Regions from separate parts of the Lederbergia graminis genome, predicted to be linked through region 1. Evidence: predicted binding sites of a transcription regulator. Region 1 holds the regulator's gene; the other holds the start of a gene.
What was found. Region 1 encodes LexA, which represses DNA repair genes until DNA is damaged. Its sites were predicted from a motif close to CGAACATATGTTCG; they were not measured.

Region 1 (16,333 bases):
AACTTCTCATAATTAAAACAGTTGTAAGACTTAAAAGCCAAACTAATTTTCTAGTTTGGCTTTTATTTTTATCACATGTTCGCGGAAAGCGTAGTGTATTTCCGAAGCGGTATACATACACTAATATCATTCAGATTTGATGCTACTTAATATAAATTTCTTCCAACACCTTTATTTACTTTTACGAATTAATCTTGATTTTTTATATACTGTTATATTGATCCATGCTGAAGCAACAGTAATGATAATAAGCGCTATACCAATGAAATAATATTGAAGTTTCATTGCGAATGCAGTAAATACAAGTAAACTTACTGTGATAAACCAGCTAAAAAGTAGTATGGATATTAAATATGCCTTTTCGATTATCTCTCACCACCATGTTAATTACCGATAAAATAAAAATCAGCTTTACTGCCCTCGTGACTTGCACTAACTTCCAAGCGTGCATCAATCCGTTCTTTTAACTCTGGAACATGTGAAATGATACCCACAAGTCTGCCGCTACTTTGGATGTCCATTAAGGCTTCTATTGCATTATCGAGGGATTCTGGATCAAGTGTACCAAAACCTTCATCAATAAACATTGTTTCAAGTGATACACCACCTGCATTTTCTTGTACTACATCTGATAGTCCTAATGCAAGTGATAGAGCTGCTTTAAAACTCTCACCACCAGACAATGTTTTCACATGTCGCTCTTGTCCAGTATATTGGTCAAATACAAGTAATTCTAAACCACTTTGTACATTTCCTTTTGATCTACTTTCATTCCTAATTAATTCAAATCTTCCACTTGTCATCTTTAATAAACGAATATTTGCAGCACGTAATATATCATCTAAAAAAGACCCAAGTACAAATCTTTCAAAAGATATGCGCAATTCATTTTGACCTTTTGTAATATCGGCTAGATGACCGATCGTGTTGTATTGATTCTCTAATTGTTTAATCTCATCATTAATTTTGTTAACTTGTATTTGCACGTCTTCATTCTTTTTTATATTCCAATAAATTCTGCTATGTTGTTCTTCTAATTCTTTTAATCTCTGTTCTACAACATGTAAATTTTGTGTTAATACTTCTAATTTTGGTGATTGTTTCCCTTTTAAGTTTGTTTCATAATCGGTAATTCGATCACGAACAGATCGTAGTTCTTCATGATGCGAACGAATCTTTTGGTGTAATAGTTCTATCTCATTACTCGATTTCTTTGCTTCATGATAATCGGTATATGATTCGAATTGTTCATTTTCTAGCATTTCTAAAAATACATTACGTTCAGAAGTTAATTTTTCTGTTGCATTTTTGACATTAGCAGTAATATTCTCTACTGTACCTTTCAAATGTGCAAGAGCTTCATTTAAATTCGTATACGTATTCCGAGCTTGTTCTAATCTTTGGTCCATAAGCGTTAACTTTTTTTGCAACTTTTCCACTTTACGATCGTAGTTATCTTTTTCTCTTATGTCTTCTGGAATCATCTCGCTTAATTTTTGTACCGTTGCAGATGCTTGAGTAAAAGATATTGAAAGGTTTCTCTCTAGTTCAACAAGTTTATCCATATTAGCTGTTTGATTTGTTACGTTACTTTCCAATTCCTGAACTGCTTTTTCCATTAATGGTATTTGTTTCAGATCATTTTGAAAGTTACTTAATTCGAATCGAAGTTTCTTGATCTTATCATTATAATAATATTGATGATTTTTTGTATCTTCCAGTTTAAATGAAGGGATGGAAGTCAAAATAATTTGCTGTAATTCATTTCTATTTTCAATCGTCATTTCATATTCTGTATTATATTTCACTAGTACACTTTCTAATGATGTCTGTTGTTTTTGAAGTTCATCCACTCTTCTTTTTGCTGCTTTTACATCTTCTTGATTCGGAAAATCAGATTCTAATTCTGCAATCTTTGGATGATCTGTTGATCCACAGACAGGGCATGGTATTCCTTCAGATAAGGATGCTGCCAAATGCCCAGCTTGTCCTTTAAGCCATCTATCCTCTATATCATCTAAAGTAGCTTGTGCGTCCGTTAATGCACTCTTGATACCTGATAATTCCATAGATAACTCTTTCACTTTTGTTTCTAATCGGCTTGATTTTTCCGTAATTTCTAATAAACTATTTAACGATTTTATTATGTTCTCCATCGTTGTTGCTTGACTTTCTAATTCAAATGTTGATATTTTTAATTCTTTTAAACTCTCCAGTTTAGTTCGTTTTTCATTTAATTCTTTTTGATTTTTCTCGTTTTTTATTTTTTCAGTTTCAATAGAATGTTGACATTTATTCCACTCAACTTCTATTTTTCTAAGTTCATTATGACGTGTTGCAAAGGAGTACACATCGTCTTGCAACGACTGTAATTTCAATAATTCACTTTTTAATTCATCTCTTACTTGGATTTGTTGCTCTTCTTTTAATAGATTTTCACGTGCAATCTTCCACTGATGTTCCATGTTTTTCAAAGCAGTATCTTCTTTTTCTAACATTTTCTTATATCCATCAAGCTCTTTCTTGATACGATGACAAAGCTCTTCTTGGTTTTGAAGTTTATTTGCTTTTTGAGCCCGCTCAATATCTAATGAGTACTTGTCTATTTCTTGTTGCCTATTCATTAATATTATTTTCTTTGATTTCAATTCTTCCAGTACCCTAAATTGTTTTAACAAATCTTCAGCAGCATCTACTTGCCGTTTTGCTTCATCCCGCTTCAACTTCTCTTGCTCTATCTTTATAGTTAATTGATTAGATTGTTTGTACATTTTTTCTAATTGTTCACTGAGAAGTTCAAGAATATATGTGTCATTTAAACTTTCTTCTAGAAGTGCATTTTCTAATTCTTCATTTTCCTCAAAGACTATACCCTTTAATAATCGTTCTCTTTCTTTACCCCCACTATCTACTTGCCTTTTTAATACATTAGCATTTTCCTTCAGTTTTTCTTCTATTTTTTTATATAACTCGGTATGGAAGAGTCGTTGTAATATCACTTCTTTTTCACGGCTATCTGAGGTTAATAATTTTCTGAATTCCCCTTGTGGGATCATTAAAATTTGTTTAAATTGGTTTGCATCTAACCCAATAATTTCTTTTATTTTTTCATCTGTATCTCTGACGTTTGCAGCAAGTAATTGTTGTTCGCCATTATCATTTATTTCATAAAGTTCTGCTTTCGCATTAATTACAGTATATCCTTCACCGCGAGTTTTCTTTTTTTCTTGCTGTGGCGACCGAATAATATAGTATATTTTTCCTTTTAGAGAAAATTGTAAAGATACTTCTGTTAAAACTTCATCTTGCGCGAATTGACTTCTTAAGTCAGAACTAGCGCGATCATCGCCACTTGCTTTCCCATAAATTGCGAAACTAATTCCATCAAATATCGTTGTCTTTCCAGAGCCTGTTTTCCCTGAGATAACAAACATCGTCCTATTTCCTAGTTTCGTAAAATCAATCAATTGTTCTCCTGCATATGGACCAAAAGCTTGCATCCTTAACATTAATGGCCTCATACGTGCTCAACCTCTCTTCGCAGCTCATCCACTATATTTGAAATCAATTCCTTCTTTTCTTCAGTAAATTCACTTGATGTCATTTGCTGGTAAAAATCAGTAAACAGTTCAATTTCTGATTTTTGTTTATGATTACCTACTTCATAAGTCTGTTTGTGTTTAGCATCATATTGATCAATTCTTTTCACAAGATGAAGTATGTTAGGATATACTTTTCTCAGTTTATTTATCGGATCTAAAATAGCACCTTCATCTAATAATGTGACTTTTAAATAATCGTCTACTTTTTGTTTTTGATAAAATGCAGGATCTAACAATTCATCTATATATCCACTTATTTCACGCATATCTTTATCTGGCATTAAACTTTTTCTTTCGATATGAAAAGAACCATTTTCGTCGATTTCAACTATGGAAACACTTTTCTTTTGTTTTACTTCAGAAAAAGAATACTTTAATAAGGAGCCTGAATAATACACTGTTTCATGCTTAATTGCGTCTGGACTATGGAGATGACCTAATGCAGTATAAGCAAATGGGGAGAAAGTTTCTGCAGATACACATCCTGACCCGCCTACAGATAACGTACGTTCTGATTCACTTGTTAAACCACCTAATACAAAAGCATGGCCAACAAAAACATTCGGTTCGCGATATGCTATCGTTGTTTCGATTTCATTAACAATTCTACGCATCGCGTCATCATGGGAGTGGATGGAAGAATCATCAAAATAATGTCTTACGATTCCCGGCTCAGTGTAAGGTACTAAATAAAAATTAACTCCATTGATATGAATCGGTTTAAAGCTGTCTTGGATTTTTCCATGTATGAACATTTTACTGTGGCGATACCAAGAAGAACCAAATGATAAACGCTCCGCACTATCATGATTACCTGATATCGATAAAATAGGAGTTTGTAAGTCTATGTTTATTTTAAATAACGTATTTTCTAAAAGTTCAATTGCTTCTGTAGGAGGAACAGAGCGGTCATACAAATCACCTGCAATGACTACAGCATCTGGCTTTTCATCTGCAACTAATTGTATAAACTGATTTAGAATCGTTCTTTGTTCATCTGTCATATATACACCATGGACTAGTTTTCCAAGATGCCAATCTGCAGTATGGATAAATTTCACTCTTCATCACCTCATTTAAGTCTTTTCTACTATTATAGCAAACAGCTAGACAAGTAAATAGCCAACTATTTAACATAGTTGGCTCCTCTTTCCAGGTTATAGACGTTGCATTTTCTCAGGTAGACTTTGAATAGATTGAATAACAGACTCTAATTTCGCTTCAATTCGATACAAAAGATAAAATGTCACGATAATTGGAAATCCTACTTCACTAATAAAGGGTAATACCTGATCGATGATTATCATCTCCTTCGTTTTGAAATAAAAGGAGCTGTCCTAAGAAGTATCATTGTACTTGGACAGCTCCTCATTTATTATAATATCTCGTATTCCGTTACGCTTCGTTCCACGAGACGCGCACCTTTTATTTCACTATAAGAGTTACCGTCACTATCGATAAACACATTTGACTCAATGATAGATTGCATTGCTGATTTTACCGCTTCTGTGTCAATCGGTTCTTGTGGATCGTCTACTGTAATTCTTGTAGTTTTTCCTAAATCAGTAAGGAAAATTAATTCTAATACTTTCATATTGCCACCTCCTTTCTATTACATAACATGTAGTTATTCATCAATATTTAGTGTGTCATTACGCTCAATCTCCCATATCGCCTCTGCTTTCAAGCTACCAATTGCTTGAGCTGCTTGATATAGCTGATCAGCATCTGCTTCTTGGCGAATATTATTGTATGTCTTACTCTTATACACAGGCTTGTTGTCTTCATCAAAACCATAATCAAAAATCAACCTTAATCTTGATGCTTTTAATACTGCATTTGCCATGCTGTTCACCCCCTCTCACTGTTTATATAGAAATGAACTACGATAAAAGACACCCTAAAATATAAAAGATGTCATATTTATGAAAACTAGCGTTATTACTAATACGTTTATCCTTGTTTACTTGTCATTCCGATTTTGTATTGGCTATAATAAAAGGGACTGGTTTGGGTTAAGAGAGGTGAAAGTAATGCAACTTGATGGTTGGTTTTTATGGTTTATTTTGTTTTGGACAGTCGTATTAATAACATTTTTTGCCATTGGTGGCTTCTTTATGTTTCGAAAGTTTTTAAAACGTCTACCTAAAGCAGATGGAAAATCCGATATGGATTGGGAAGAATATTATGTTAGTAAAACTAGTAAGCTTTGGAATGATGAGGAGAAAGAATTACTAGATGAACTTGTCAGTCCTGTACCAGAGCTATTTCGAGATATTGCTAGGCAAAAAATTGCTGGTAAAATTGGTGAATTAGCTTTAAATGAAAAGTTAAAGAGGATTGATACTGACGTGATAATTAGAGGGTACATAATCGCAACACCGAAACGTGATCATAAATTTTTACGAAAAAAATTAGATGAATTAAAAATAGATGTTTCGCCTTACGAACATTTATTTGAACAATAAAAAATGCAGCTCTTTTATTGAGCTGCATTTTTCTTTCCTTAGAAACCAGTAAAATCACCGAAGAACAACGAGAAAAAACTAATGATTAATGTTAAACCATCAAAAAATAATATAATACCAACAATGATCATGATGATTCCGCCAATTTTCATGATCTTCACATTGTGTTTGCGAATCCAATTCATTCTGCCAATAAAGAAAGATAAAATAAAGAATGGTATCGCAAATCCTAATGTGTACGCAATCATATAGAACATTCCCGAACCAGGATTAGTTGCTGCAAGACTTAATACAACCATTAAAATAGGACCTGTACAAGGCGTCCAGCCGGCAGCAAATGCCATTCCTATTAATGATGTACCAATATATCCAGCAGGACGATTCTTAAATTCAAAGCGACGATCCTTCATTAAAAATTCTGGAGATAAAACACCGGCTATTATTAAACCAAATAAAACAATAAAAATGGCCCCTATTCGCCTAATCAAGTCTTGATAGTCTTGAAAAACAGTTCCGATAAAGGAAGAACCAAATCCTAAAGCTATAAATATAACCGAAAACCCTAGTAAGAAAAAGAGCGTATGTAACATACTTCGTTTTCTAAACATCGCATTTTCATTTTTCAAGTCACTTACAGACATACCAGTTATATAAGATAAGAACGCTGGGTATAAAGGTAAGCAGCAAGGTGAAATAAAACTTAAAAAGCCTGCACCAAAAGCAATAAATATATTTATATTTTCAGCCAAATAAAATGACACCTCCAAAACTTATATCACCATTCTACCAAATTTCACACAAGTTAGTGTGAACCTTGTGTGAAAGCTATTTCCATAAAAAAAGGTTCCAATGGATACCCAGCCATTATAGACTCATTAGATTTTTCATTGACCATAAAAAAACCTCTATCATTTCATTCTTTAATAGAAAGACTCTGTTAAAGTTCATTGTTGTTAACAACTTAGTTGATTGTAGCGGATGTACACGAGACTCCAGCGGGAACAGCACGAGCCGAAGATCCACTTGGCAAAGCGGTTTTTCTTTGCCAAGTTAGCTGAGGCCGTGCCCGCGGAAAGCGAGTGTACAGGAGCGAAAATCAACAACAGCGTTTAACAGAGCTAATAAAAAAAATCATAACCTTTATATCTTTCACGGTATGGGTTACCAGTACTAATTGTTAGTTCAGTATAACCTACGTCCAATTCATTGCCAGTATACTTAACTAGGTGTAAAACAAAGGTTCCAATTTCAGCATCACCATATAATTCTTGATTATTAATTAACTTTGCTAACTGGACACTTTTATACTCAATAATAGTTTCCGTATAATCTTCATTTATAATAAAATCATTCTGGCGTTTTTTTACAGCATCTGGTGGTATTAAAGTGTTCCCTAATTCTAACACTTCATCTAGCGTTCTAAATGGATTGTCAGTGGACTCAAAATTGATGGAAAGATGTGCAACGAGCTCCTCATTTGTAGAAGTTATTGGAGTAGACACAAAGATGTGCTCAGCCTCAAAAAAATAACCTCCTGATATATATTTGGCATTTCCATATTTTTCTTTTAAAGTTCCTAGTGAACTACCAAGGCCAACAATATTGTTAATTTTTTTTTCTTCGTTTTCATGTTCTTTATATATAGTATAGGTAGTAATAAATACTAATAACAAAATAATACCTGTGATTTGAAAAGACTTCTTCACATTTTATCACTTCCTTATGTACAATAATTTCATTCATTATTATTTATAAGAGGTAATTAAATTCTGTCATAGCACTCTATTATCCTCTGATTTATCTCATTAAAATTATTAGTAGTAAACCCCGACATTTTTCTATAACTTAGGTCTATTTTACCATTAACAAGTAATTCATAATAGTCACAATGGAAGTTATTTTCAGGTAAATCAAATGTGCAACAAACACTACAATGACATAATAAAAACCACCTTTCTTGATAAACTTTCATCAGAAAAAGTGGTTTAGTTACGAAAATACAAAAGATAAAACTAATTTGAAAACTACCTTTTTAATGAAGAATTCACCCATATGGGTATATTCATAAAGACAGTTCTAACAAAATGAAATAGGTAAAAGGTTGCTTATAAAGCAACCTTTTTATTATTTCATTTGTTTATTCATTGCTTGCATCATTTGATTGATTTTCTTTTGTGATGGCTTCATACCCATTTGCATCATCATCATTTTCAGCATTTGTTCATTAATAGGTGGATTCTTTTTTAAATATGTCATCATATATTTACGGGCAATAAAGAACCCGAGGGCTACACCAGCTACAAGAGCTAAAATGCCGGTTAAAAGATACCAATACCACATACGTTTTCCTCCTTCAAGTTGTCTACACCTCAGTTTACTAAATCCACAACTAATTTACAATAATCGACAACGATAATTCAAACGAATTTCCTCTCTTTTATTGGTTTTACCCAACCATATTGATTATGTTCCATATCCATTGCTAGAAAACGGCCATCGAATTTGCGCAATGCTTCAAAAAAAGCAGATTCAGCGGAATAACCTCCCCATGCTTTTAATTGCAGACTTCTTTCTCCTACAGTTAATTCCGCACCTTCTTCATCACTATTTGTTCTAACACAGTATACTTTTCCTTTAATATAAAATTCTTTTCTTTGAACGAAGTGTGATAAATGTTTATGCAATTCCAAATATGGGAGGGGTTTTGTTATGTATTGAATTTGTTTTTGAACAACAGTTTGTAATGCCCCTTTTTCTTTTGACTGAGCAATAAAAAGTTCTACAAATTTATTTTCTCGACCATAAAAGTATTCAGCAAATTCATCTTCTATTAAATAAATAAGATAGACTCTCATCATAGATTATCACTCCTCTGTCATCTTTACTATCATTGTAGACGAGGTTCGTTGAAAATAATGTCTAATAGTGTACTTATTGATAATTATTCTTTAAAAATGTTTTATTTCCTGCAAAAAAACAAAAAAAAGAGAGGAAAATATCCTCTCTTCATGTTTATATTATTATTTTTGAACTAATGTAGTAACTTTCTCTACTACATTACTTACGGAGAATCCATATTCAGGTAAAATAACTTTTTCTGGAGCAGATGCACCAAAACGATCAATAGCAATAACATCGCCTTCATCGCCAATGTATTTATGCCAGCCAAAAGAAGCTCCCATTTCAATAGCTAGACGTTTTTTCACAGTTGGTGAAAGTACAGAATCCTTGTACTCTTTTGATTGTGCATCAAAGCGATCCCAAGATGGCATACTTACAACGGATACATTAATCCCTTTGCTTGCAAGCTCTTTTTGCGCTTCAACAGCTAGGCTAACTTCAGAACCAGTTGCTAGTAACAGTGCATCTACATTGTTTCCAGATGCAGGTGATACAATATATGCTCCTTTTTCTACACCTTCATATGCTTTTTCAGCAGTTCCTGGTAAGGTAGGTAGATTTTGACGTGTTAATACAAGAGCAGTTGGTTTATTTTTTGATTGAACTGCTAGACGCCATGCTGCTGCTGTTTCGTTCGCATCACCTGGTCGGATAATGGAAAGTCCTGGCATAGCACGTAGAGATGCAAGTTGCTCTACAGGTTCATGTGTTGGACCATCTTCCCCTACTGCAATACTATCATGTGTAAATACGTATGTTACTGGTAATCCCATTAGTGCAGCAAGACGGATTGCAGGACGTAAATAATCAGAGAATACGAAGAAAGTACCTCCAAATACTTTAACTCCACCATGCAATGCCATACCATTCATCGCAGCACCCATACCAAATTCTCTTACACCAAACCAAATATTTCTTCCAGCATAGTTTTCTGCACTAAAATCTGATTCGCCATTAATTGCAGTTTTATTTGATCCTGCAAGGTCAGCAGCTCCACCTATTAACGATGGAAGATTTTTACTAATTGCATTTAAAACTTCACCACTTGAAGCTCTTGTTGCTAAGCTCTTGCCTTCCTCGTAAACAGGAACAGCTTGATCCCAACCTTCTGGTAGTTCACCAGAAACGGCAACTTCAAATTGTGCTGCTAGTTCAGGATTTTCTTTCTTGTAATTTTCAAAAAGTTGATCCCATTCATTTTCTTTTGCTTTTCCGTGTTGAACAACTTTATTTTCAAAAATTTCATATACCTCAGAAGGTACATGGAAATCTTCTTCAAATGTCCATTTATAATATTCTTTTGTAAGCTTCATTTCATCTTCACCAAGTGGTGCACCATGAACATCAGCTTTACCTGACTTGTTTGGAGAACCATAACCAATTACAGTTTTTACTTCAATCATTGTTGGTTTAGATGTTTCCGCTTTCGCAGATTCAATTGCTTTAGCAATTTCTTCAAAGTTATTTCCATCTTCGACACGGATATAATGCCATCCATATGATTTAAAACGATCAGCAACACTTTCAGAGAATGATTTATCTAGTTCTCCATCAAGTGTAATGTCATTAGAATCATATAGTACAACTAGTTTACCTAATTGTAGGTGCCCTGCTAATGAAGCTGCTTCTGAAGCAACACCTTCCATTAAGTCGCCATCTCCACATAGAGCATATGTATAATGGTCTACTAAGTTATAGCCATCTTTATTGTAAACAGATGCTAAATGACGTTCAGCCATTGCCATCCCAACAGCCATCCCAATACCTTGTCCTAATGGACCAGTTGTCGCCTCAACACCAGGTGTATGGCCATACTCAGGATGTCCAGGAGTTTTACTTCCCCATTGACGGAAGTTTTTAATCTCTTCCATGTCTAAACCATAACCAGATAAATGAAGCAAGCTATATAGTAGCATTGATCCATGACCAGCAGAAAGAACAAATCTATCACGGTTAAACCAATTTGGGTTTTTTGGATTATGGTTCATAAAACGAGTCCATAATGTGTATGCCATTGGTGCAGCACCCATTGGTAAACCAGGATGTCCTGAATTAGCCTTTTCAATTGCATCAATTGAAAGAGTTCTAATTGTGTTTACAGCTAATTGATCAGTTTCATTAAACATAACAACAACAACCTTTCTATAGTTTCCTCATTACTATCATAAGGATATTTTGTCGATTAGACAACTATTTTCCGTATTGAAAATGAAAAAAGTTAGAAAATATATAATTTTGTTTAACATTTATTCATAATTTAATTAATGAAGTTTCTTTTTAGCTTGAATATCTTTAACTTTCTGAGGTGTTACGTCTTCCCCAGTCTCATCAAAAATACGGACATTTTCTATTGTTTGCTTCATTGAAGACCGAAATGTCTGTAAATATTCCCCTCTTAATTTGGATTGTTCCTTCGCCTCCTCTTTTGTAAGGCTACCTTCTTTTGCCTTTTTTGCTAATTCATTTATTCTTTGTAATTTTTCTTTAGATAGCATAGAAAGACTCCTTTAACGTTATTGCCTAACTGTTAGTTGGCACAAAAATATGGTACTAAAAAAAAGCACAGATCACAACTGATCTGAACTTTACATAGAATTGGGATATTTTTCAACCCCATATATCATTAAGCTTTCAAATTACTATTGTTTAAATATTCTTGAAAACGTCTATGGACAGTAGCTTTTGAAACATCATACCCAAAACCTCTTAAAGTTGCAGCTATGTCAGCAAATGTCAAGTTATTATTTCTTAATCTAACGATTTCTTCGATTGGTATGTCTTTTCGTTCGCGACCATCTAGATTACCTCTATTTTTTAAATTTCTTTCAGGTCTATAGCCTTTCTCAACAGCCCTTTTCATGCCACGTTGAATCTTTAAATTATGGAGTTTCCTTTGGTATTCTTCTACCATGCTAACTATATTAAGGACCATGGAATCTGCTTCTGAAATGATTAACTCACCATTTTGCGAATAATTATAAACTTGTATATCTTCTTTCATTAAGCAATGGAGTAGCGCAATCTTAGCATTGCCTCTTCCTAATCTAGTTTCGTCCTGAATCAGTACTCCCTGTATTTGAGGATCTACTTTTATCTTCTCTAACATCGTAAATACACCTGGGCGATCTAATTCATATCCACTGGCCTTATCTTTTATTATACTATCAATAGAAAAATTCCATTTATGAGCTGCAGCTATTAATTCTGACTCTTGTCTTTCAAGTGATGTTTCTTGAACATCTTTATTCGTACTCACGCGACAATAAATAATTACTTTCATTTATTATTTCACCTTCATTTATTCATAAGCAATCTGAAATTCGTCATTATTATCAATTTGTAAACCAGGAATTGTTATTATATCACCAGTTTTAATAGACTTGTTATATATTTTATTCTCTTTTTCTATTAATTGTACTACTTCATTTGTTGACATCCCTAATGAATCTGCATAGTTTTCAGCGATGGACCAAATAGAATCACCTTGCTCTACTTTTATACTAACATTCGTATTTTCCTTTTGTTCTGAACTAAATAGAATAAATAAGCCCATTAGAAAAGAAATGATAAAGAATAGGATAATATATGAGTTTTTTTTCAATAAAGTAATCATAAAATAACCTCTTTCGAATATTTGTTCGTATTTTCGTTAATTTGATTATAATGCGAACGTAGGTTTGTGTCAACAGAGAATTCGAACTTATGTTTGTGTATTATTAACTAGTCTGATATAATGTGTTTAAATGAATGTCATTCAAGGGAGAGTGAAATAGATTGATTAAACTATCGAAAAGACAGCAAGATATTCTTGATTTTATAAAACAAGAAGTAAAATCAAAGGGATATCCACCTTCTGTCCGTGAAATCGGAGAAGCTGTTGGACTTGCTTCTAGTTCCACTGTTCACGGGCATTTGGCTAGGTTGGAAAGTAAAGGACTTATTCGAAGAGACCCAACAAAGCCGAGAGCAATTGAAGTATTACAGCTGGAAGAAGACAATATCCCAAAACAAAACACTGTGAATGTACCGTTAGTCGGAAAAGTTACAGCTGGTTTACCTATATCTGCTATTGAAAATATTGAGGAATACTTCCCTCTTCCAGAACAGCTTGTACCTACGGATGAGCAAGTTTTTATGTTAGAAATCGTAGGTGAGAGTATGATTGAAGCTGGTATTCTAGATGGAGATTATGTCATTGTACGTCAACAACATACTGCCAATAATGGTGAAATTGTAGTTGCAATGACGGACGAGGATGAAGCAACTGTTAAGCGATTCTTTAAAGAAAAAGACTATTTCCGCCTACAACCGGAAAATGCTAATATGGAACCGATTATTTTACGAGAAGTTTCTATTTTAGGAAAAGTAATTGGACTATATCGTAATGTAATTCATTAAAGATAAAAATAGAGCCTTCATCATTCATGTTCGTATTTGATAAGGCTCCTTTTTATTATTTACTCACTTCTACAGCTTCTCCCCAATAATACTCACTTATGACGTCAGCTAATGCGTCTACAGTACGATTTAACTCCTCTTGTGTATTATCAATACCTCCTATTTCAATTAACATTGAACCCTCACTTAAATCTTGATTGTAAATTCCGTTATTACCATTCTTTCTTTCTTTTTCAAAAACACCTCTAGATAAACCAGAATACTTCTTTTCTAGTAACTTATGAAGTTTATCAGCTAAATCTAAGTTTTCTTTAAAGTTTGCATGTCCTGTTCCTACTACAAATAAAACACTTGCATAATCTTTTCCTTTAATATTTTTGGTTGTAACGCTTTTTCTAGCAGAATCACGATGAAGATCAAAAACTAAATCTATATCCTTATTTTGCTTTGTTGCTTCTACGACCATTTCACGTGATACGGTATAAGATTGTCCAAAACTCATTCCTCTTTTCACTAATTCTTTTTGAACACTTGATGTTTCTACTAATGTCTTAATACCTCGTTCCTCTAACTTTTTACCAAGTCGCTTTCCAAATTGGGTAATGTTTTTGTCCTTGCTATATGCTAGATTTGGTTTGTTCGTATCTGCCCCTTTTAACATAGGAAAATACGATTCTGTATCATGCGAATGATATATATAAACCTTATAATCTTTTGTTTCTTGTTTTTTATCATCTACTTTTTCATCATCATCCTTATTATCGATATCATCACCCCAAATATCTAAATCTTTTGGCGGTGGTGATTCGATTGGTAGATTTGTAAAATCTGTACCTTCACCAGCAATAAGGATTTTTGGTGTAGCTGCATCTAAACCAGGGATTTCGCTTATTAAATACGTTTTTAAATCTACTAAATTAATATTAGTGAATAATCTCAATGCATTTTTACTTAATGAACTATCCATTTTATTTGGAATGATTGGTTCTAGGGATCGGTTTTCCATCGACATCATATAAAGGAGAGAATCAGTCCTTGAGATATCATTACCTAAAAAAGAGAAGAAGCTTATTCTCACACTGGAAACAGCGATGATAGCAACAAGGCAAAATATACTTATGATTAATAGAGAAGATCGGGCAGCAATTTTTATCATCGTCTTCATTCCTTACATTAATTGTGATTTATACTTATTTATATGAACAAATTAATAGACTATGATTAAAAATTGATAAAGGAGTATAAAGAGGAATATATTGAACAAAAAAACACCCTTGTGAATATCGAAAGTCACAAGAGTGTTTTTTATTTACATCAACCAGTATTTACAAGACCAGCGGCTACGCCATTAATTGTAAGTAATACTTCCGTGACGAGATCTTCCGATGGCTGATCAGTTTCACGAAGTTTCTTAATTAAATCTACTTGTAAGAAATTCAAAGGATCTACATAAGGATTCCTTCTATAAACAGATTCTTGGATATTCGGAGTGTGATCAAGCAATTCTGAATTTCCAGTAATCTTTAATAACATATTTCGAGTACGATTATATTCGTCCGAAATGGTATTGAATATTCTTTGAGCTATATTTTGATCTTCAACTAATGTTAAATATTCCTTAGCTGTCGCAATGTCTGCCTTCATTAATGCCATTTGCAGGTTATTAATAGTGGATCGGAAGAATGGCCATTTTTTATACATCGCTTGTAGCAATTCTAAATTGGATGGATCCTGATTAATAAAGGATTCGATTCCTGTTCCAGCAGCAAACCATGCAGGCACCATTTGTCTAGATTGCGTCCATGCAAACACCCATGGAATTGCGCGCAAATCCTCAAAACGTTGACTATTTTTCCTACTCATTGGTCTAGACCCAATATTTAACGCACCAATTTCATTCAAAGGAGTTGCTTGGTTAAAATACGTTAAGAAATCTTGATCCTCAAAAACGAGGGACTGATATTTTCTTAATGCATACTTGGAGATTTCCTCCATTGCATCTTCCCATTCTTTTTCACGTAAATTTACTAGCTCGGAGGATCTAGAGCGTGCACATGCCTCTAATAAAGCAGATGCAGCCTGTTCTAAATTACGATAAGCAATATCTTCTAGTAAATAACGGGAAGATAAAACCTCTCCTTGCTCTGTAATCTTCACACCATCGCCCAATGTTTCTACTGGTTGGGAAAGAATACTTGTATTTAAGGAACCACCACCACGACCAAGTGATCCACCACGACCATGGAAAAATTTCAATCTAATATTATGTTCACGTGCCATGTTATGGATTTCTTGTTGTGCTTTAAATAGTTTCCAGTTAGCTGTTAGTGTACCACCGTCTTTACTTCCATCAGAATATCCAAGCATAATCTCTTGATGGTTTCCTCGTTTTTCAAGGTGGTTTCGATAAGCTTTCATTTCAAAAAGCTGTTTCATAATCTTTGGTCCAGCAATTAAATCATCAATCGTTTCTAGTAATGGAGCAATATGAAGATCACTTTCCACTGTTCCATCGGCATGAAGACGGTAAATTCCAGCTTCTTTAGCAAGTACTAGAACTTCTAATAAATCACTTGGTGCCTGAGTCATACTTATTAAATAAACTTCAATGGATCGCTTACCAAATTCTTTATGTGCATTTCTTATCATTTTAAATACTTTAATAACTTCTTCTGTTTCTTTTGTGTACCCGCCCTCAAATAATAACAATGGTCGAGGGTCTGTTAACACATTTTGTAGAGTTGCTTGTTTTTCAGCTTCGGACATAGCAGAATAATTATCCGCAATTCCAACAGCTCTCAACATTTCATTTACTGCAGCCTCATGCTCTCCGCTATGATTTCGTATATCTAATGTTGCTAAATGAAAACCAAACAATTCTACTTGTCTAATTAATCTACGGATTGCTTTTAACCTATGATTAAGTGGCTGATGCATTTCTGCGCTATTTTTTACTTGTAATAA
Region 2 (16,333 bases), on a different contig from region 1:
GTTTTGTAATCAATGAGCGTGATTCCACTCTCATCTTCCATTACACAATCAATAATACCTTGAACAAGCACATTTTCATCTAATCCATCCCAATTCGAATAAATTTCACGTGCAGGTATCCCAATTGTAAATGGCACTTCTCGTTGTACGGATTGCGCAGTAATAATTCGTTTTCCAAGATCTGTTTCAAAAAACTGAACTATTTGATCTACTGTTATTGCATCAGCTTGTTCATTTGTTAATATTTCTTTTTCGACTAACTCTGCCATTAGTTGTTTAACGGATTCAATAGTTGGCTGCCTTTCCATGGATATATGTTGCATGACGGTGTGCATTGCCGTTCCACGTTCAGCCGGAGACAGCTCTCCTTTATCACTCATAAACTTTGGTCGATTGAAGAGGAAACTTTTATTAGACTTTATTAACTGAGTACTACTTGCTTCATCTCGTTGTTCTGCCATTCTTTTTAGCTCTGTAACAGACTGTTTTGACATTCTTTTTGTCGCAAGTGGATGTGAGTAATTCCAATTAAGCCTCTCGTAAATCGTATCTTTATAATCCGTTTCAACAGCTACTGGTTTCCCCTCTCGAACAGCTTCAAACCACTCTGTTGTATCTTTCTCTTGTTCCATCTTATCTAATAACTGTAGTTTGGATATTATTTTTATATCCCATCTTGAAGGGTGATTGCTTATTTCATGATCACTATTTTCTACATCAGCTTTTCGAATATTTTCTGCATCACGATGCCTTACAAGTGATACGCCTATCCAATCTAAATATGTGTTAGCCTTGATTCTATCGTATTCTGGAAGGAGCCATGTATCATGTTGAGTTGCTCTCATCCAACGTTCCATGCTCTTCTCGACATTCGCCACAGTCCCAATTAAGTATAATTTTTCTTTCGCTCTCGTTAATGCAACATATAATATGCGCATTTCTTCTGCGATTAACTCGACTCGCTCTTTGCGCTTGAAAGCAAGTTCAGGTAGTGACGGATAAGATATACGTTTTACTGGATCAATATACTTACTAGCAAAACCAAATTCCTTATCAAATAGATAATTACTATTAATGTCCGTAAAGTTAAATTTACGAGCAATTCCACTAACAAAAACAACTGGAAACTCTAAGCCTTTGCTTGAGTGAATGGTCATCACCCGGACAACATCCTCTTGTTCTCCAATTGCCCTCGCTACCCCTAAGTCATTACCACGATCTCTCATGCGATCGATAAAACGTAGGAACCGGAAAAGCCCACGGAACGATGTTTCTTCATATTGTCTGGCCCGATCATATAATGAACGTAAATTAGCTTGCCTTTGTTTACCACTTGGAAGACCACCAACGAATTCATAAAAGCCCGTATCTCGATATAGTTGCCAAATAAGGTCTGATAACGCTCCACTCCTCGCCATTGTTCTCCAACCTTCTAGCTTCTCAAATAATTGAACGATATGTTCAAATGTTTGCTCGTAAGCTTTTGGTGGATCATTCTGTATGAACGCTTTTACGGCATCGTAATAACTCCCTTTTTTGGACTGTAAGCGGATATATGCAAGCTGTTCTTCCGTTAAGCCAACGATAGGTGATCTTAATACAGAAGCTAATGGAATATCTTGGTCAGGATTATCTATTACTCTTAATAGAGATAGCATGATTGCTACTTCTGTAGCTTCAAAATAACCAGTCGACATATTTGCATACACTGGTATTCCTGCATGTTTAAACTCTTCCATTATGTCAGGAACCCATGAAAGGGAACGTACTAAAATAACAATATCTTTATAGTTAATATTCCTTTTCGTTTTCGTTTTTAAATCATATATCTGAGCCTGCTGATCAATTAAACCTCTAATTTTTTGAGCCATACAGCGAGCTTCTAGCTTTGCCTTCTCCAACTCAACTCGATTTAGTCCGTCCTCTATGCTCTCCTCTTGCTCATCTGTAGAATCATCTGCTTGATCAATTAGTAATACTTCAATAGGAAATTCTTCTTCATCAGGGTAGCCTGATCCTTTTACAAGTTCAACATCTTCACTATAATCAATCCCTCCAACATTAGGCCCCATAATTTGTTTAAAGATGAAGTTTACGCCATCTAGGACCTCTTTGCGACTACGGAAGTTTCGTGAAAGATCAATTCTTAAGCCAGAGTTTTCACCTGTTTTTGTAAAGCGTAAATATTTACTTAGGAATAATTTTGGCTCCGCAAGACGAAAACGATATATGGATTGTTTAACATCGCCTACCATGAATAGGTTTCCATCATACTCTCCATCTGCAGATACGAGATACAATATTGTTTCTTGTACCATATTTGTATCTTGATACTCGTCAACGAGCACTTCTTTAAACAGTTTTTTATAACCTTTAGCAATTTCTGAAGGTGATATAACAGAATTTTCCCCTGATTTATCCATGAGAATTTGTAAACAGAGATGCTCTAAATCAGAAAAGTCAACTAAGCCTTTCTCCGCTTTCTTTTTCTCAAATTGGATGGAGAAAGTCTTTACAACCTCTACTAATTGGAAAATTACACCTTTCATCGCAGCAATATCTCGCAAATAAGTTTCAGGTCGGCGCGAAAAAAAGTCCTTCTTTAACTTATCCAATATCGCTTTTGCCGACTTTCTTACATTATCCGCTTCTTTTATTAGTTCAGCTATATATTCATCACCTTTACAAGTCTTCGCACGCGAAAAACTCCAATTATTCATTGCTTCGAAAAGGTTGTCCCATCCATTTGATGCAGCGTCTATAAGTCGATCAACTATTGCAATATCATCAATATAATTTTCTGCCCGTTTATCAGGCCCTCCAGGGATTCTAGTTAATTCTAAAGCTTGTTGTAACAACTGTTTTGCTCCGGCTAATTGCAGGAAGATATCATCCATAATTACTTGCATAAAAGGCAGTTCTTCTATATTCATATGTTCATTAACATCATACATATCGACTACATTGTTAAGCCATTTTACTGGTTCTGGATGCGAATGAGCAAAATCATATAGTTTTGTTATTAATGTTTGTAGAGCAATATCTGTTCGATCATTTGTAAATGTATCAACAAGCTGAAAAAACTCTATATTATCTTCTTTTCCATATTCCGTTTCAAAGAGTTCATCTAGAACTTCATCTCGTAATAAATCTGCTTCCGTCTGATCAGCAATTCGGAAACCGGGATCAATATCCACCATGTAATAGTGTTTACGGACAACTTCAAGGCAGAAAGAATGCAAAGTAGATATATGAGCACTATTAAGAAGGCCGAGTTGTTTTCGTAAATGACTAGAAGTTGGATTAGCATCTATTGCTTTCTCTAATGCCTCTCCAATACGGTGCTTCATTTCTGCAGCTGAGGCATTCGTAAATGTAACTACGAGAAGTTCATCCACATTTATTGGGTTTTCCTCCGCAATAATCTTCTGAATGATTCTCTCAACTAGTACTGCAGTTTTCCCTGATCCCGCGGCAGCTGCTACAAGAATATCCTGGTCTTTAGCCATAATTGCTTTCCACTGATCATCCGTCCATGTTACGTGTTCAGGTTTTACTGGAAGTGTAGTTTTCAATCGTTATCCCCCTCTTCACGAAGCTGAGCAAATATATCTGCAGAGCTTTGCCGGATAATAGGTCGATATTGGTTATTTTCAAAACTAGGATCGATTTGGCATACAGATTTAAATGCACAAAACTGACATGGAGTTCTATTACCTAATCGATATGGATTAATATCTACCGTCCCAGACATTATTTTTTCTCCGGATTTCTTATACATATTTCTTACATATTTCCTCAATACTTTAAACTCATCTGGATTGGCCGTATTCGCTTTTGACCTTGATGATAAGGAACCATCTTTATTAATACTTGCGTTAATGATATTGGAACTACCAGTTTCCAATGAATTATCCATTAACCGAATAATATTGGCGTCACTCAATAATAAGCCTTGCATTTTAAACTTTTTCAAAAGTTCATTCTCAATTTCATCAAGTGAAAGCATATTTTCACTATTAATCATCGGATTATGAACATGAAAATATAGTACCCCTGCAGGAGTAGCATCCATTCCAATTAACTGGGAAGAATGAGTAATAACAATATCTAAATACGTAAGCATTTGCAGTGCTAACCCGTGATATACCTCTGTTAAGTCGATAGCCCTATTACTAGATTTATAGTCAATTACTCTTAAGTAAACACCATTTTCATCTTCTGCTTTATCTACTCGATCAATTCTGCCTTGCAATTGCATTTTTGTACCATTGTTAAGCACAAAACTTAATGGTGGTAATTCGTTTCTAGGTCCAAATGCTAACTCTAAGCCGATTGGCGTAAAATCACTATTTTTTGCTTGGTTACTTAATGCAAAGGAAGCTCTACTAATAACTTGTTCTAATTTCCTCTTAATGTAATTATGTCGGTTAGAACTTAGTAATATTTGATTTAGCAATTTCGGTGCCAAGCTTTCGACAGCGCCTTTCGCTAAACTGTCACACTGCTCTTTTGTAAGCTTTGCCCATGATAATCCTTGTCGTGCAACTTCTTCTGCAATCCACTTTAGTGCACCATGGAAGAGTTCGCCGATATGTGGAGCCTCTAATCTATACATGTCTCTTTCGCGCAACTTCAAACCATACGATGAAAAGTGTGCAAAGGCACAACCATGAAAGTTCTCCATGCGCGATACACTCGCTAACATTTCTTCGCCGTATAGCTCCTTACTCGTCTCTTCCTTTAATCTTCTAGTTTCATTTTGATAATAAAGACTACTTAATACTCTTCTTGCTTTTAGTTTCTCATTCGGATGTTGCATATAAAAGTTATATACATCCCACCAAAAGTCAGCAATTGGATAATTTCGTTTTAATAATTGCAATTGTCCTGTCAAAAAAGCGATAGCTGTGTTTGGATGTGAAATATATTCCAGCTGCTCTTCAGTAGCTAATTCACTTGGTTCATTTACTACATTCGTTTCCTGCATATGCGGGAATAATTCTTTCAATCGTTTTATATAAGGAGACGGTAATAACGCCTTTCCTTCTTCATTTGCTAGTGGGAATGATACATACAATTTCTGTTCCGAAACTGTAAATGCTCGATATGCAATAAACTCCTCATCAAATAATTTCTTCTTTATGGTGGGTGCAATCGTTAAACCACTAGAAATCAATTCCGTTCGGTCATCTTCCGACAGCACTCCCTCCTCCGTTTTCTTTGCTGGCATTACTCCGTCATTAAGTCCAATAACGAACGCTGCCTTTATATTTGATACACGAGAAAGCTCAATATCAGCTATAAACACCTGATCAATCGCAGGAGGAATCAAGGAAAATTGTGATGCCTCAAGTCCTGCGTCAATAATTGCGATAGATTCCTCCATGGATAAGCGCGCTTCACCAAATATCTCAACAAACTGATCTAATAGCTCGATGACTGCATTCCATGCTTGCTCATGCTCACGAGCAGTTGTCAGGTCACCTTTCTCTTCTGCCACTTTACCCCGTTCAGCTAATTTTTCAGGAATATTCAATTCCTCTAAAGTTACATAGATTGCCTCACAAAGCTCGCGACCGTTTCGGGCATTTTTTAAGCGTTTTGCTAAAAATGAAATGGGTTCGACGATAATATTTCTAGATTCGTTTATTTCATCTTCTAATGCTTTCTCTGCATCAGTTTGCGGTAAGCTTTCTAGTTCAAATCCCTGAAAACGTCGATACGTCCAACTCGTTTTTTCCGTCCATCTATTCCCTTTTATTCCGTATGCTAATACATAATTTTCAAGTCGATCCATTTGGTCCCGCATTTGAGGAATATTCGAATGCAATGGAAATAACAGATCTGTTTTGACTGCTCTAAATACAGGCTCATAGCGCCAGTTACTATGAATTACTTCCAGCATACTTCGAATTAACTCAATTAACGGGTGATTTAACATTGGACGTTTACGATCGATAAAATATGGGATTTCATAATCGTAAAAAATGGTTTCAATTATATCCTGATAGTCTTGTCCATTCCTCATCAATACTGCAATATCTTGGTATCTGTAATTGTGATCCATTAAAAGCTTGCGAATTTCACGAGCTACTCCTTCTATTTCTGCTCGCCGATTTGCTGCTATTTTCAATTGAATAGCTGTAGTGTTATTAAAGGGTTTTACTGGTCTCTTTTCGAAATGACGTTCTAAATGCTGTAAACTATCGTCCTGAAAACGTGGAGTTTCAGCCAAATATACATCTTCTTCTATTTCAATATTTGTATTTCTTGCAAGTTCAAACAGGATGGAATAAGTTTCTCCTGTAATCCTGAATAAATGTAAATCCTCAGGTATTGTTCCATGTTTATAAGGACGATCAAGAGTTAATGCAACAGAAACTCGATGACAATGGCTCATTAATTTTTCGATTACTTGATATTCTTGTGGTGTAAAATCATGGAATCCATCTATATAAATTTCTGCATCACGTAAATAGTTTGACTTTTCAATTGCATTTGTAAGTAATGTTAAATAGTCATTCGAGTCTATATATTTTCCAACAAGCGCCTCTTCAAATTTTCCATAGATCAATTCTAAATCATGTATTTTATCAGCAAGTTCGCGTGTAGAGACGGAAAAAGCAAGCTCTTCTTGTTTCGTCTGAAGTTCATTTGGTGTAATACAATAATTTTTGAATTCTTTTAGCATACCTTCAACATGCTGAACAAATCCTGACTTATCTGCAGCTTTTCTAAACAAACGCAGGTCATCTTTATGATCCTCAATAATTTTTCTAATTAGCATATTTAATCCCGTACTTGAAATATGCTTTCTACTTGCACCGCCTGTTTCTTGCAGTACCCGCCATGCAAGACGTGTAAAACTGAATACTTGTGTTCGAATCATTCCTGTCAATCTTGGAAAATTAACGAGGCGATACTCTGATAAAAAAGTCATTTGATCAGGTACGATATATAAAATCGGACGACCACTAGGCCGTTGAATTAATTCTTCTTCTATTTCTCGTAAAAACTTAGTCGTTTTCCCCGTTCCAGAGCGACCAATAACGAAGCGAAGTGACATCTTCTCAACTCCTTATTCTGAAGTTACCATATCCATTTAAAGTAATACTATTATACCACACGAACACCGAACGTACATTCTCAAAAAAAAATAAAGGTTGCCTTTTCTATTCGAAAGGCAACCTTTATTCTCCTCTTGTATGTACTTTGTCCTGCATTTTTCCTTCTACTTGTTTTCCGACAAACCAAAGGATAACAATAATCACAAGTACTATTGCTGTCCTTAGCGGGTGTTTTATTAACGAAACAATATCATGTCCAATAAAACTTAAAGTAAAAATCATAACAGCTTTTCCTGCTAATACCGCCAACATATATTGATATATATTAATTTTAGACATCCCTGCCACGATATTAACAACTGCAGATGGTGTAAACGGAAAGCATAAAAGAATAAACAAAGGACCAAACCCATGTCGTTCTACCCAACTTGTTAAACTCTTTACTTTTTTACTTCGTCTTAAAAATTGAAATACACGTGCATCTCCATATCTTCTTACTAAAAGGAATACGAGTAATGCACCTACCGATGCGCCAATCCACGAAAATAGAAACCCCCACCCTAAACCAAATGCATTAGCACTTGCCATTACAAAAAGAAATAATGGTAAAAACGGTAAAAAGGCTTCTAACATTGGCAATAATAAACTCGGTAACGGACCTAATGCTCGGTATTGTTCAATTAATTCTACAAGTTTCTCCATCGTAAACCATTCTGTTATCGAATGAAAATCCATACACATTCCTCAATTCACACTAGAAAAAATCGTCGAAATTTCTTAAATTATACCACATTTCGTCAATTGGGCTATATTACAATCCTACCCTAAAATCAAACCCAACAACCGCACAAATTTGTTACAAAACCAGAAAAGCGGAAGCGACTTGATTAGCGACGTACAAATTTAAAGATTTCTGACGAGATAAAGGAAACACGATGAGCCTATAGGCGAATCGATGTTGACTTATCGTAGGAAGAAATCGTAAATTTGCTAGTCGCTAGTCGCTGTAGCTAGACAATCATAAAAGCGGAGGGCGCGCATAAAGGTGAAGGAAGGCTAAAAACGCAACATCCTGTTGCAACGCCTTCCTGACCCGCATCATGCGGGCCCGCGACAAGCAAATGTTCTGAGCCAAAGAAAGGTGCTCTTTGCCTTTCATTGGCTCAGGTTATTTGACCTCGAGCCGATCGCGCCTGCAGCTAGACAATGAAAAAAAGCAACTGATCAGCTGCCTAGGCTTACAGTTTGTAAGTCCCTTCAAATTTCCTCTTGAAAAATAACGCTCTATATGTGAGATACACATCCTCTAAGGCATTATCGTAGAAAGGAAGAATTAGTTAGGCACTAGTCTCCCATGCAAAACAACGAAAAACTAAAGGTCTTTTTACAGAATTTATTGTTCTAAAAATATTATATAGGGCACAATGTTAATTGTAGCGGAAGTAGCAAAAATCAACAGTCACGGAAGTCAAGTAATGACTAAATACTACTAGTTCCTGACTTTTAGAGCAGTCCCTTACATACAATCATACATATTGTAAAAACCAATCCCGAATATACTCTAACCGTTTAATTCGTAATGTTGGTTTACCACTTCTTGATAACTCATGGTTAGATTCAGGGAAACGAATAAACTTGGTTGTTTTTTTCCGTTGCTTTAAGGCAATAAACAATTGTTCCGCTTGTTCAATCGGACAACGAAAATCTTTCTCACCATGCAATATGAGGAGAGGAGTTTCTACTTTATCAACATATTTCAACGGGGAGTGGTTCCATAGTTTTTCAATATCTCCTAAATCAGCACCTATTTGCCAATCTGTAAAGTAATATCCTATATCACTTACCCCAGAAAAGCTGATCCAATTTGAAATAGAACGCTGAGTTACAGCTGCTTTAAAACGATTTGTTTGACCAACAATCCAATTCGTCATAAATCCTCCGTAACTCCCTCCTGTTACCCCAAGACGATTGTGGTCGATGAAATCAAAATTGGCTAAAACACTATCAACTGCTGCCATTAAATCCAGATAATCATTCCCACCATAATCACCGCGAACTGCATTTACAAACTGTTGACCATATCCATGACTTCCTCTTGGATTTACATACAAAACGGCAAACCCTTGAGCTGCCAGCACTTGAAATTCATGAAAATATGTATTAGCATACATAGCATGTGGACCACCATGAATCTCTAATATTAAAGGATATTTCTTTCCTTCTTCGAAATTAATTGGCTTCATGAACCAACCATCTACTTTCCAGTCTTCTGCCCCTTTTACTTCAATCGCTTCCGGCATTGCCAGTTGGCGAGTTTGCAGAAATTTCTCATTCACATATGTTAAACGTTCTTTTTTTCCAGTTGATAAATGAATTAAATACAAATCACCTGGTTCAGTTGGAGTACTTATTGCAACTACAGCTCTGTCATTTTTGGAATCTAAAGAGAAGCCGTAAACATATTGAGCATCATTTATTGCAGGATATATTTCCCCGGCAACATTTCCATAGTAAATTTCAGTATTTCCATGATCACTTACTTGAAAATAAAAACTTTGACTATCTTCTAGCCATTGAATAGAGGGTGCTTTTGTTCCCTGTAAGAAATCACCTACAACATAATCGCCAATTGGTGCGTCAAATTCATTTGTCATACATGTTAATATTTCGAGATGTAAATCATAAATGTATAACTTTGCATGCGTTGCATTTCTAAATTCTCTTTCACTTCCAATAAAACTAATATATTGACTATTTGGAGACCAAGTTGGTTGATTATACGCTCCATTTCCCTCAGTCAAATTTCGTTTTTCTTTCGTTTTTAGATTTAGCAAGTAAATATCACTAATGAAAGAAAAATCTTTGTCTTCTGTTTTATCAGCCGAATAGGCAATGTATTTACCATCTGGAGACCATGAACCTAATTGAAAGTGATGTTTTCCTTCTGTTATCTGTTCTAACGTCTCTGTTCTTAGATCTATCATTCCTATTTGTGTAAACTGATGTATGTCCAAAAATCCACTAGCATCTGTCTTATACTTCATGATATCTACTTCTAATGGAGTTATTTCTTGCTCTTTTTCCTTCTTTTCAGCGATATCATGTATCGTTTCATCTTTGCCAACTTTAACCGAAAAAACAATTTTATTACCACATGGAGACCAAACAGGATTGGATATACCATGCTTGCAATTTGTTAATTGTTTTGCTTCTCCACCTGTTTTCGATAATACATAAAGTTGTGGCTTCCCTGTTCTAGTAGATACGAATGCAATTTTACTTCCGTCTGGGGACCATGTTGGAGAACTAGTTTTTCCCTTTCCAAACGTCCATTGAATTGGTTGTTTCTCTTGAAGATGTATGTAATACATATTCGAAACATAATCGTTTTCCTTTTTGTCGATATGGGTTTGTATATAGACTAATTCCAAACCATTAGGTGATAGCTGTGGATCTACTATCGATTTTAAATCATATAAATCTTCTGGTTGTATTCCTTGTGTTATTGTCATGTTGTTCATCCTTTCTCCCTTACTAGTATATAGTATCCCATTTATCTAATCGCTTATTTTGCTTTTAAATCACACGAAAAATGTCATTATTTGTTGCTTGCAAATCACATATTTTATGGGTAAAATAGTACAGAACAAACGTTCTTGTTTATCTTCAGGTACCTTAGGAATTTCTTGTAAGGAGGGCTATTTATGACGAGGATTTCAACTTATGATCGAGACATCATTGAGCAAGCAATATACTTACCTATGCTAATTACCGTACTAAATCGTGACTTATCCGTAATCGAAAACAGTTCTTTGAAACTAAAAAAACCTTACCAAGAATTAATTATAGCAACGATAAAGACGGTTCAAAAAGAGCTTGCGGTAGTAAAACGGTACATGCAAAAAAATAATATTAAAGTCCAACGTCTTAAGTCAGATGATGCTTTTACAATGTATTTATTTCTTTATAAGGGGTATGAAGAACAACATAATTACTTCAATCCACGCTTACGTAATAGAGTCGAGGAACTTATGCTTTATTATTTTAATAGACAACAAAATCCAGAAACAAACACTCCGTTCCCTATTCAGCAACCTACTCTAAAAGAATTGAATCAGTTAAGACAGCACTAAAAAATGAAAAAGGAAGCGTGAAAAACACGCTCCCATTTTAGTTATTTGTATCATAGGTTTCATTATATTCAGATGCTTCTAAGTAAAGTAGCCTTGTCTTTGGATTACTTAAATATGACACCATCCTCTGCTTGTTTCGCTCGTATTTCACGCGAAGTTCGGCTGCACGTGAAATTTGACTTTTAAAAACATAATTTGAAACAGGAACCTCCATCGTTTCTTTATTTTGAAATTCAACAAGAGTCGTGCTCTTATCTTGTTTCCAATAATGTTCCACTTGGTCTGCAACAATCCATATACAATCTTGGTGAAAGGGAGATTTTGTTGGAAAGATATAAATAGAAGTGTGAGGATCAAGGAGGATTGGGGGCTTATGAGTGACATTAATCAATGCTTTTGTACCATTCCGACGACCATTAAAATCTGTGCCATTATAACTACAGCATCTATTAATAATTTTTATCGGTGACTCGGGAGTTAGCACATAACAATCATCTTCCACTACCCTTGTCCATAACTCGTTCTCCCTTATGTAAGGTATTAACATGTACGTGCTCGGGTTAATTTCATATTCTTCCACAAGGTATTTCTTTCTAACTTTCAAATCCATTTCTCCTTCCTAAAAACATAGTACATTTCAACTATACCACAAGACACAGAATAAATCATTGTTTTTTCGTAAAAATTTGAATAATTAAAATGTAAGAGCTTTCTTTTTGTTTGCAGGTCAGAAAATTGACACTCTTCTGTTGATATTTCTGCTGATTTTTTGTATAATTAAAAAAAGGTTTCAGAGGTGATCATCGATGGAAAAGAAGAAGTCTTATCAGGAACTACTGAAAGAGTATACGATGACACAGCAAAAAAATGAAACAAAAGCGATGGAATGGTATGTCGATTTTTTCTTGAACGGTTTATTACAACAAAGAAAAGAAAAACAACTCCGAGACGACATTGACCAGGCGCTGGATGAGAAAGATAAAGAAAGTTTTACAAGGTTAACGAATGAGCTTAAACGGTTACTAGGACGCTAAAATGAAAAAATCCCCTGTTTCCATTTGAAGGGGATTTTTTCATGTCTGTTTGTAACAATTATGATGCAGACTATCACTTATTCTCCATTATCCTCTTGTTTTAATTCATATTCCTCAATTAATTTAATTCGCTCCAGCATTGTTGGATGTCCATACCTAAATATCTTCACTAAATATGGAGGGTTTATTTGACTAAGCCCAGCCTTTGTTAAACTTTGAAAAGTCTGAACTCCAGCATCCTTATTTTGCGTCATTTCAATTGCATACGTATCAGCACGTACTTCTTGGTAACGCGATACCCAGTTCGTTAGCGGACTTACACTAAACAACAAAATGGAAGTAATTAGTAAGAAAACGGGTAATGAACTGATATTCGTCATTTTTTCTACTTTCCACGTTTGACCTCGCCTTGTAATCCAACGCTCCATTATTTTAGCAGTGATATATAGGCCGATTAAAGTTAAAAGTAAGTAGCCAGCTATTCCAATATAAATATGCTTTTCTACATAGTGTGCCATTTCGTGCGCCATGATAAATAATATTTCATCATCACTTAAGCGTTCCAGTGTCGTATCCCACAGTACAATTCGCGAATTGGAACCGACTCCTGTCACATATGCATTCATCGAATTTGTTTTACTAGACATATCTACTTCGTATACATGATCCGCTGGAATATTGGCTTTATCAGCAAACTCTAAGATTTTTGCTTCTAATTGCTTATCTTGCAATGGAGTAAATTCATTGTATAACGGGTCAATCAATACCGGTTGAATAAACATCATGAAGATGGAAAATGGGACAGATAAAATCCAGGCACCAAGCCACCATCGTTTTTTAAACTTCCTAATTAATGCATACAATACAGTAATGACAATGAACGAAATAGCAAATTCTATCCAGAAATCAATTAATTTATCCTTCATCCATAATGAAAATGTTTGTGTCGAGATATTGTAGGACTTCGACATCATAAAGGAAAGATAGCTTAGTGGGAACATGACTAAAAACGAAGCTAAAGATAACCAGAATAAATAAATGGCGGTAGTAACAATTGAAATTTTTGTGGTTTTTTTAGCCCAGTCTTCAAACTTAGCAGATATACCAAAAATTAAGATTAAGTAGTAGAATAACCATTCATATGGTGTTGCAAGAAAAAATAATAAGTTACGAAATTTGGAGTATTCTTCACTCAACATGATCTCTTTAGCATCTAGAAATGTTGTTGGATCAGCACTCGTTCCTTTTAATGCATCTGGAATGGAACTATCAGCAAGAAAATATAAATACGCATACATGAAAACACCAAATAATACATAGGCAATGATCGCCCTAAGAGCCCACTTTTTTATCAATCACCCATCCCCTCCTTGTCCACCTTATATTATATGTAGAAAAAAAATACGGAAATAGAACAAAGAGCCTCAATAAAAATCACGATTAATGAGTATTAATCGTGATTTTTATGAAGTTGGTTATTCTGATAATGTTTTCACGCATAACGTGACTGCTCGCTTTAAATCTTCATGTGACCAACTAGGAACTTTCCCATGCTCAATTGCGAGTGCATGGGATGCAGGGATATGGATAAAACCTGCTGGTATTGTTAGTTTATTCGTTGCGGCATAATGTAAGGCGGTATACATAACATGATTGCACAAGTAGGTACCTGCAGTATTAGAAATTTCAGCAGGTAATCCAGCGGAAATCAACGAATCGACCATTTTTCGTATAGGTAGGGTAGACATATAAGCAGCCTCTCCATTTGCCTCAATCGGCTCATCCATTCGAATATTCCCTTTGTTATCCTTTTCCCCATCATTAATATTAATTGCTATTCTTTCAGGAGTTACTTTAAACCTTCCCCCAGCAAGTCCAAGTGAAATAATAGCATCAGGTTTTACTTCCGTTATTAGTTCAAGCAATTCTACTCCTGCCTTTTCAAAATCAACGGGAAGCACTTTAGAGTAAATTTTATAATCCCCGATTACTATACCATCTAACTCTTTTACAATTTGCTCTGTTGGATTAATAGAGAATGTAAGAAATGGTTCGAACCCTGTTAGCAGTAATGTTTTCATTTAGTTTCACTCCTACTTGATTTCAATCAGTTATAAGAGAAAAAGATGGAGTGTTGTTTGCTACTCCATCTTTCTCATACACTAATAAATCAATTCAATAATTTCATCCTTCGTTACATTTCCAAAGTAGTGTTGAATGTTGACATCTTCTAAAGCTTTTGCAATTGCAGATCTTTCATATTGAACACCTGTCAACTTATTTTCAATTTCATCGATATCCCCTACCCCGAAGAAATCACCGAAGATTTTACAGTTCGTTATGATACCTTTATTCACATCCAGACGGAATTCAATTTGACCAACAGGGAAGCGATGAGAAAATTGCAAGTTAAATTTAGGTGATTTCCCATAATTCCAATCCCAATTTTGATAGCGTTCTTTAGAAATTTCGTGGATTTTCTCCCAATCCTTTTCGGTTAATTTATATTCCGGAATCGGATCTACACCCTCAAAAATGTTGCGCAACAATAATTGACGAAATTCTTCTACCGTCATTTTCTCATCCATAAACTCAGAAATATTGGCTACACGGCTACGAATTGACTTGATTCCTTTTGAAGCAATTTTATCTTTACGAACTTTTAATGCAGACACAACATTTTCAATTTCAGAATCAAACATCAATGTACCATGACTAAACATTCTACCTCTAGTTGAAAACTGTGCATTACCAGATATTTTCCGCTCCCCAACTAGAATGTCATTTCGACCTTTCATTTCTGCATCTACACCAATATTTTTCAAAGCATTGACTACAGGTTGAGTGAATTTTTTAAAATTCAAGAAGCTGTCGCCATCATCCTTTGTAATAAAACTAAAATTCAAGTTTCCTAAATCGTGATATACAGCACCACCACCGGACAATCGACGTACAACATGTATTCCATTCTTCTCTACATAATCAGTATTAATTTCTTCAATTGTGTTTTGGTTTTTTCCAATAATAATAGAAGGCTCATTTATATAAAATAATAAGTAGGATTCGTTAATATCCAAATGTTTAAGTGCATATTCTTCTATAGCTAAATTAATACGTGGATCTGTAATACCTTGATTATCGATAAATAACATTATACTGTTCCTCCATTTTCTATACGACTATTTCCAACCCTTGTGAAGCAAGGATAACTTGTCTATTAAAATTTTCTTTTGCTTCCGTAACTAATTGTTGCAGTTCACCAAAATGCGGTAAATGGGTAAGAATTAACGTCTCGACGTTAGCCTGTTTTGCTAATGAGCCAGCTTCTTCACTCGTCATATGACCAGCAGCTGCACCATCCATCCCTTTATAAAAGTTGGATTCACAAAGTAGCATATCCGCTCCCTCTGCAAACTCCACAAGTTCGTCAAAATAAGCAGTGTCTGCTGTATAGATTAACGTTTTTCCATCAACGGAAATCTTCATCGCATAACAAGCTACAGGATGTTTTGTTTCCAGTACTTCTATTTTAAATGGTCCAACTTCTATTTTTTGTTCTGGAATATAGGCAATCCCTTTTGAAATATCTTTATATGTTAAGGACTGAAAGCTGTTCACATCTTTGACATGACCATAAATGGGGAGTGTTTTCTCATAACCATTTACATATTTACTTATTAATAAGGCATGATGTAGGACACCAATATCTGCAATATGGTCTGGGTGATAATGGGATATGATCACTGCATCTAAATCATCTGGAGATATGTAGTTTTGTAACTGTGATAATACAGCACTACCACAATCAATTAATAAATGAAAACCATTGTGTTCTAGTAAGTATCCCGAACTTGCCTCTCCTGCTTTCGGAAAGCCTCCCCAATGGCCAATGACTGTTAATTTCACTTGCAACACTTCGCTTTCTACAAGAGTTTTCCTCCACCATTACTATACTGTATTTTACCCATTTTTTCATGTTTGAAGAAATTAGTATTGACAGCCACACTACTGTTATAATACAATTTAAACAACAAATACCAGTACTATAACAAAAGGAGTGTGGAAATTGGTACAGAACATCATTGAATTCTTTAAA

Region 2: the regulator LexA is predicted to act here: its motif matches at 7,137-7,150, upstream of addB (helicase-exonuclease AddAB subunit AddB).

The regions. Positions count from the first base shown of each region.
Region 1 covers NZ_JBHSMC010000001.1:511,599-527,931, forward strand. The annotation lists gene ACFPM4_RS02700 (AAA family ATPase) at 384-3,521, opposite strand; gene ACFPM4_RS02705 (exonuclease SbcCD subunit D) at 3,518-4,663, opposite strand; gene ACFPM4_RS02710 (YvrJ family protein) at 4,760-4,900, opposite strand; gene ACFPM4_RS02715 (DUF2922 domain-containing protein) at 4,978-5,196, opposite strand; gene ACFPM4_RS02720 (DUF1659 domain-containing protein) at 5,230-5,448, opposite strand; gene ACFPM4_RS02725 (DUF2621 domain-containing protein) at 5,636-6,070, shown strand; gene ACFPM4_RS02730 (cytochrome c biogenesis CcdA family protein) at 6,109-6,819, opposite strand; gene ACFPM4_RS02735 (hypothetical protein) at 7,189-7,776, opposite strand; gene ACFPM4_RS02740 (YneF family protein) at 8,195-8,410, opposite strand; gene sirA (sporulation inhibitor of replication protein SirA) at 8,488-8,928, opposite strand; gene tkt (transketolase) at 9,091-11,097, opposite strand; gene ACFPM4_RS02755 (DUF896 domain-containing protein) at 11,233-11,466, opposite strand; gene ACFPM4_RS02760 (YneB family resolvase-like protein) at 11,595-12,251, opposite strand; gene yneA (cell division suppressor protein YneA) at 12,270-12,584, opposite strand; gene lexA (transcriptional repressor LexA) at 12,746-13,369, shown strand; gene spoIIP (stage II sporulation protein P) at 13,425-14,525, opposite strand; gene ppc (phosphoenolpyruvate carboxylase) at 14,684-16,333, opposite strand, start outside.
Region 2 covers NZ_JBHSMC010000011.1:10,240-26,572, forward strand. The annotation lists gene addA (helicase-exonuclease AddAB subunit AddA) at 1-3,575, opposite strand, end outside; gene addB (helicase-exonuclease AddAB subunit AddB) at 3,572-7,069, opposite strand; gene ACFPM4_RS08050 (TVP38/TMEM64 family protein) at 7,194-7,805, opposite strand; gene ACFPM4_RS08055 (S9 family peptidase) at 8,597-10,582, opposite strand; gene ACFPM4_RS08060 (YhjD family protein) at 10,775-11,203, shown strand; gene ACFPM4_RS08065 (competence protein ComK) at 11,241-11,807, opposite strand; gene ACFPM4_RS08070 (IDEAL domain-containing protein) at 12,010-12,237, shown strand; gene ACFPM4_RS08075 (M48 family metallopeptidase) at 12,315-13,592, opposite strand; gene pcp (pyroglutamyl-peptidase I) at 13,713-14,318, opposite strand; gene ACFPM4_RS08085 (lipoate--protein ligase) at 14,400-15,389, opposite strand; gene ACFPM4_RS08090 (MBL fold metallo-hydrolase) at 15,409-16,143, opposite strand; gene yhfH (protein YhfH) at 16,304-16,333, shown strand, end outside.